2 regions of the Flavobacterium faecale genome follow, and region 1 is predicted to be linked to the other one. Evidence: riboswitches for the same ligand, from Rfam matches in the RefSeq annotation. Region 1 holds a riboswitch; the other holds the start of a gene.

Evidence for each region. Region 1 has a riboswitch for cobalamin ahead of FFWV33_RS16880 (TonB-dependent receptor). Riboswitches for the same ligand answer to the same signal wherever they lie in the genome.
Region 2: it holds a riboswitch for cobalamin, as region 1 does, so the genes downstream of both, FFWV33_RS00595 (TonB-dependent receptor plug domain-containing protein) here and FFWV33_RS16880 (TonB-dependent receptor) in region 1, are expected to answer to the same signal.

The regions. Positions count from the first base shown of each region.
Region 1 covers NZ_CP020918.1:4,022,501-4,025,892, reverse strand. The annotation lists gene FFWV33_RS16890 (ABC transporter substrate-binding protein) at 1-87, opposite strand, end outside; cobalamin riboswitch at 389-611, shown strand; gene FFWV33_RS16885 (hypothetical protein) at 710-1,000, shown strand; cobalamin riboswitch at 1,054-1,351, shown strand; gene FFWV33_RS16880 (TonB-dependent receptor) at 1,384-3,213, shown strand; gene FFWV33_RS16875 (YncE family protein) at 3,218-3,392, shown strand, end outside.
Region 2 covers NZ_CP020918.1:125,521-128,912, reverse strand. The annotation lists gene FFWV33_RS00605 (alginate export family protein) at 1-144, opposite strand, end outside; gene FFWV33_RS00600 (RrF2 family transcriptional regulator) at 288-701, opposite strand; cobalamin riboswitch at 902-1,128, shown strand; gene FFWV33_RS00595 (TonB-dependent receptor plug domain-containing protein) at 1,430-3,286, shown strand; gene FFWV33_RS00590 (DUF5074 domain-containing protein) at 3,319-3,392, shown strand, end outside.

The DNA of each region.
Region 1 (3,392 bases):
GGTAGCTACTTGACTCGGTTCTTTTTTGCATTGAACAAAAAGGAGGAGGATAAAAGAGCAAAGTAGCATTTTATTGGCTAAAACCATAGTAGATATTTTTTACAAAAGTATTGTTTTGTTTTTATTTAATTGTTCTTGTGTGCCTTTTGATATAGTATTAAATGTTTCTTTACTTCAAAAAGACTACTTCAGAGAGCGTTCAAATTTTTTATAAATGCCGTTGCGGCAGTTATAATATTACAGTTTACACTGGGCTTTATATGGCTTGCATTTAAACTTTCGAAAAAAAAAGATGATAAACTTTGACTTTCGCAAAAATTAGCGAATAGTTTGTGTCTTTCATAAAAAACTAAGTTAAATAGTGTGCGTGCATATAAAATATTTATATTTGCTGCCGTATTTAGGTTGTTTGTTTAGAAATTACAACAAACATTAAAAGGGAATCAAGATCCAATTAAGCATTGGAGTAAAAACTTGAGCTGTACCCGCAACTGTAAGCAGTCAAGATTGTTACTATTTGTAGTAGTGCTTTTTTTATTAGAATATAGAAAGAGCAACGCAATAAGTAACAAGACGCAAGCCAGGAGACCTGCCTTTTACATATCAATATCAGACTTTCGGGAAAAAAGGTTTGGGTATGGGTCATTCTATGCTTTTCTCCCAAGTATTCAACATTGTGATTTTGGTCACAATTTAAATATTTATCACAATGAGAAATAAAATTATTTTTGCAGTTGGTTGTTGCCTATGTACAGCTGCTGCTGCTTATTCCCAACAAAAAAAAGGAATAGTTGCAACTGCAATTCAGTTGAACGAATTAATGGTAGCGGATACCACTAAAATCGAGAAGCCTTATGTATGGGGAACTGTACATACAAGTACTCCTGTGAAAACTGGAGATTTAACAGATTCTGTCTTCGGTTGGTTTCCTGCCATCGTAATTAGTCCTAAGAAATCACAAACTAATCATCTTTACCTTTTAAAGATGCCATCAAAGTAATGGGTCGGTTTATATTTTAAAACTCATTTTTATTTCTCTTTTAATTTACGTTATCTTTGCCGCTGTATTGAGGTTGCTATTTTTCGAATAAAAGAAAATAGCATTAAATGGGAATTAGGTAGTTGTGCAAAAAGTAGTGATGGTTGTATACAATCAAAACTTTGTTAATCAAATTAATCCTAAGCTGTTCCCGCAACTGTGAGCTATCAAGCTTGTTGCTATCTACAAAACCACTGTTTTGAAAAAAGTTGTAAAGGGAGAGAATTTCTTTCGTTTGCAAACACTTTTAAAAAATGGGAAGGTAAGCAACAAGACGCAAGCCAGGAGACCTGCCTTTTTACTTAACAAACATCAACCGCTCGGGAATAAGGGGTTGCAATAGTATGAAAGTAAAGATAATTCTCTGTATTATTTCTTTTTGGACCTTGCATAGTGCTAGCGCTCAATCAAAATCTCCAATTGCTTTGCAAGAAGTTCTGGTGACGGATCCCGCATTGACCAAATATTCCAATAGCTTACAAGTAAAAGCCTTGTCTGATTCTGTTTTCGAAAAAAACTACAATTCGCTTACCAACGTTTTACGTTATAATAGTTTGCTGTATTTTAAAGAAAACGGAAACGGAATGGTATCTTCTGTTTCTTTCCGAGGGACTACGGCTTCACAAACAGCGGTGATTTGGAACGGAATTTCGATCAATTCGCAACTATTGGGGCAGACGGATTTCAATACCATTACTCCTGTGGGGTATTCCTCCATAGCCGTGAGAAGTGGTGGTGGTAGTGGAATTTATGGTTCGGCGGCCATTGGCGGTAGTGTCCATTTGAACAATGAGTTGCAATTTAAAAAACAGTTTACAAATACCGCACGCATTAACATTGGTAGCTTTAATACGCAAGGGTACTTCTATGGGTTGCAAGCGGGTGATCGTAACTGGACTGTGCAGGCTAATGTTTCAAGAAATAGTTCGTCAAACAACTACCAATACCTGAACCAAAATCAACGGAATCAAAATGGTGAATATGAAAATATGACTTTCAGTGCCAATGCAGGCTACAGATGGAATGCGACAAATACCATAAATTTTTACGGTCAGTTGTTTGATGGAGACCGAAATTTCTCGGGTACATTAGCTTTTGATTCGAACAGTAAGTATAAAGATTTAAATTCTAGGAATTTGCTAGAATGGATTAATAAGAAAAACTTTTATACTTCGAGCTTGAAAGCGGCCTATATTACGGAAGATTATAAGTATTTCGAAAACAAAAATAATGACAATCATACCAATGGTGGCGCTAAAACAAAATTGATTAAATACGATTTCGAATATGTTCCTTCAGCTGTATTTTCGGTAAATCCTATCTTATCGTATACCTCAATTCGTGGCTACGGGAGTTCGATCAACAATGCCAAACGAGAAGTCGCCTCAGCAGGTATGTTGCTGAAATATGCCATTGATTCGAAAGTGAAAATAGAAGCTACAGCACGACAAGAAGTTACATCAAATTACAGTACTCCTTTTTTGTATGCAGCAGGAATTTATTATACCCCTTTAAAGAATTATAAAATAAGAGTAAACACCTCAAAGAATTTTAGAGTACCCACTTTTAATGATTTGTATTGGCAGGGTAGTGGCAACTTGGACTTAAAACCAGAGCTTTCGAGACAGATAGAATTAGGGCAAGAAGTACAATTTGGTAATTTTAACGTATCGGCAACTGTGTTTTATATCGATACGAGAGATATGATTCGCTGGTTACCCAATGAAAATGGTATTTGGAAACCAATTAATACCGATCACGTTAAGAATAAAGGGGCTGAAATTACAGGGCATTTTCGAAAAAAAATCAACAAACAACAATTTGATTTTGACCTTGCTTATGCCTATACATCGGCGGTTGATCAAGCGCGAGACAAACAATTAACCTATGTGCCGTACCATAAAGTCACGGGCGCATTGGATTATAGCATTAAGAATTGGTCGTTTAATTACCAACTTTTATTTAACGGAGCTGTTTTTACCACGACAGACAATTTGACAAGATTGAAAGAATATCAAGTATCAAACCTAAGTACTTTTTACAAAATAGGGAAGAAGGAGCATTATAAACTTGGTTTTCAGATCATGAACATATTCAATAAGAGCTATCAAACAGTAGAAATTAGGCCAATGCCTGGAATTAATTATAATTTATCTTTAACAATTAAATACTAAACAAATGAACTTTAAAAAAATTACAATTGCCTGCGTAGCGAGTGCTATGGCGCTTACATCATGTACGAATGATGATAATGAAAATAAATCAATGGGTACCTATGATAAAGGAGTGATTGTATTGAACGAAGGAAATTTCACGAAAGGAAATGCAGAAATTTCTTTTATAGCAAATAATA
Region 2 (3,392 bases), 720 kb from region 1:
CGTAGCTCGTATAGAATCTGCTTCGACCTGCTTAATGATATTTCTTCGAATTAAAAGGTTTAAAAGATCATCAGAATTTTGAGCGAAAGTGCTCGTATATGTGATGAGCGTAAGTGCAAAAAGCAAGAATTTTTTAGTATTCATTGGATGCGTTGTCAAAGGTGAAATAGTATAGTGTTGCAATAAATAATTATTCAGTGGATGGCAAACGGTACTTTTTAAATCATTTATTTTCGGCAAATATATATAAACCCTATCGAATTAGTAGAGTTTTAATGTAATTTTTTTTATTTGTTTACTAGTGAAGCAATAGTAATGTCTTTCATTGCTTTCAAAGTTTCGTCTCGAATGGTCATTAATCCGTGTCTTAGTAGGCATTCGGCTTCATCGGTACAATCGGCACAACGCTCATAAAAATTCAACGAAGCACAAGGAAGTAAGGCAATAGCACCATCAAATAAACGATGAATATCTGCCAATGTGATTTCGTTTCCAGATTTTAAAAGGTAATAGCCACCAAATTTACCTTGCTTGCTACCTACAAAATGGCCACGTTTTAGATCTAGTAAAATTTGTTCCAAAAATTTTTTAGGAATATTAGCTGCTTCTGCAATCGCCGTCGTTTTCGAAATATGATCGGCATCTTGTTGCGCAAGATATAGTAATGCTTTGAGGGCGTATTTGGTTTTTTGTGAAAGCATCTCTTGGGTTTCTTCTTGTGGTTTTGAAGTAAATTAAAGTTAAAGATAAATAAAATTATAAATGCCACAATATTATTTTGGTTATTCCTGTTTTTTGCCGTGACTTTTGAGATGTTGTTGTTGGTTATTTTTTCAATGTTATGAATAAGGTGAAAATTAGGTTTTTGTTTTTTTTAGGTTGTTAACACGATTACTTTACTTACTTTTGCGCTCGCAATGGTTTGGCTATGCTAATCGGTATAGTTCAACTAAGAGGAAATCAGGTGCAAATCCTGAACAAGCCCGTTACTGTAAATTCCATGCAACATTTTGACAGATTTCAGTTTTCTTGAAATCGTAACTTTTGCCACTTTATTTGATTCTAAATAGGGGAAGGCGGTTCAAAATGGGAATAAGTCAGGAGACCTGCCACTGCCAAGAAATTGAAGCTTTCGCGGACCAAAGCTTTCAGCACAATACGAATGATTAAAATTATTTTTTGATTTTTCGAAATTACAAAAGAAACTATTTTTAAAAAGATAGCCATTATTATGCGTCTATGTAGCCCAAGGTATGCCTGGCTTTTACATAGTGGCGTGCAGTTGCTGGTATGGGTTTTATTTTTGAATCCAATCTACTCGCAAAAGCATGGCATTGCTGTAAAATCAGTGTCCGATTCTTTAAAACCGCACCATTTAAGTGAGGTGATTTTGTATACAAGCAAGCGAGAATTCAAAATTGAATCTCCGATGCCTGTTCAAATTTTGTCGGGTAAACAGCTCGATAAACTTAATAGTCTTTCTGTGGCCGATGCCATTCGGTATTTTTCGGGCGTCCAACTCAAAGATTACGGTGGTATTGGCGGACTAAAAACAATTAATGTTCGCTCGCTTGGTAGCGCACATACAGCTGTTTTCTACGACGGTATGAGCATTAGCAACGCTCAAAATGGGCAAGTAGATTTAGGCAGATATTCACTGGATAATATTGAGGCAATTGAATTGTACAATGGTCAAAAATCAACTATTTTTCAGCCTGCACGTGGATTTTTTGCATCAAATACTCTTTATTTAAAAACGAAGACCCCCCAATTCAAGGATGATAAGAATAGTAATTTACGATTAAAATTCAAAACGGGATCTTTTGGTCTAGTAAACCCCGCTTTTCTTTTCGAACAAAAAATAACAGAAAATAGTTCCCTAACCGTGAGTACGGACTGGACCAAAGCTGATGGTCACTACAAATATAGATATCAAAAGCGATATGGTTATGATACTACTGCCGTGCGACAAAATGGAGATATTGAGGCTTTTAGGACTGATTTGACTTATCATGCCAAATTTTCTGAAACGTCTAAAGCAACTTTCAAGGCCTATTTTTATGATTCAGAACGAGGGCTTCCTGGTGCAATTGTAGCTAACAATTATGAGCATGTGCAAAGACAATGGGATCGTAATTTTTTTGTTCATGGTTCGTTTCAAAGTTCTTACGCAAAAAAGTTTGAACTGCTAGCTAACGTCAAGTTTAGCAAAGACTTCAGCCGTTACAGTGATCCTGATTACAAGACACTGCAAGGAACTTTAGATAATAAATATTATCAAAATGAATTTTATGCATCGGTGGTTAATTTGTATACCATCAATTCATGGTGGAAAACCTCTTTGGCTACTGATTTTTCAATCAATACCTTAGATGCCAATTTATACCGTTTTCCGTATCCTACACGCTACTCGTATTTGGGTGCTTTGTCTAGTGATATGACTTGGGAGCGCCTAACCATTCAGGCAAATTTGCTGGGTACCTATGTTGATGAGCAGGTAAAAGAGTACCAGCAAGGAGATAGTCAACGTATATTTTGCCCTGTTTTATCAGCTTCCTATCAGCCTTTCAATACAAAAAATTTTCGTGTGAGAACTTTCTATAAAGAGTCTTTTCGAATGCCAACGTTTAATGATTTGTATTATACCTTCATCGGTAATAGTTCCCTTAAACCCGAGTTTACAACGCAATATAATGTTGGAGGAACCTATGTAATAGCACCTGGAAGTTTGTTACAAACGGCTTCTTTTCAAGTCGATGGTTATTATAATAGAGTCAAAGATAAAATTATAGCAATGCCTTCTGCCAATTTATTTCGATGGACAATGGTCAATCTGGGAGAGGTCGAAATAAAAGGAATAGATGTCAATACCAATTTTGTGTTCAAGCTTCCCGCAGATTTATTTTTGGACTTAGGGCTGAGCTATACCTTCCAAAAAGCAATTGATATCACCTCTTCAACGGGAACAACCTATCGAGATCAAATTCCATATACGCCCATCAACAGTGGTACGCTAACCTCTTCATTAAATTGGAAAAATTGGCAAATGAATTATAGCTTCATGTACACGGGAGCACGTTACAGTCAAAAGGCAAATATTCCTGTAAATTATGTGCAACCATGGTATACAAGTGATATGGCAGTTGCTTGGAGCGGAAAATTATTTGATCTTCCAGTGAAAACAGGAGTAGAGGTGAATAATTTTTTCAATCAATATTATGATGTAGTCCTCAATTTTCCTATGCCAGGACGTAACTACCGCTTTAATATCTCCTTTTCTTTATAAAACTAAAAATAAATAATTAAACTAAAATTCGAATGAAAGCAAATTACAAAAGAGGTTTACTGTTGTTACTCGTGGCAATTGGATTTATATCCTGTCAAGAAGACGC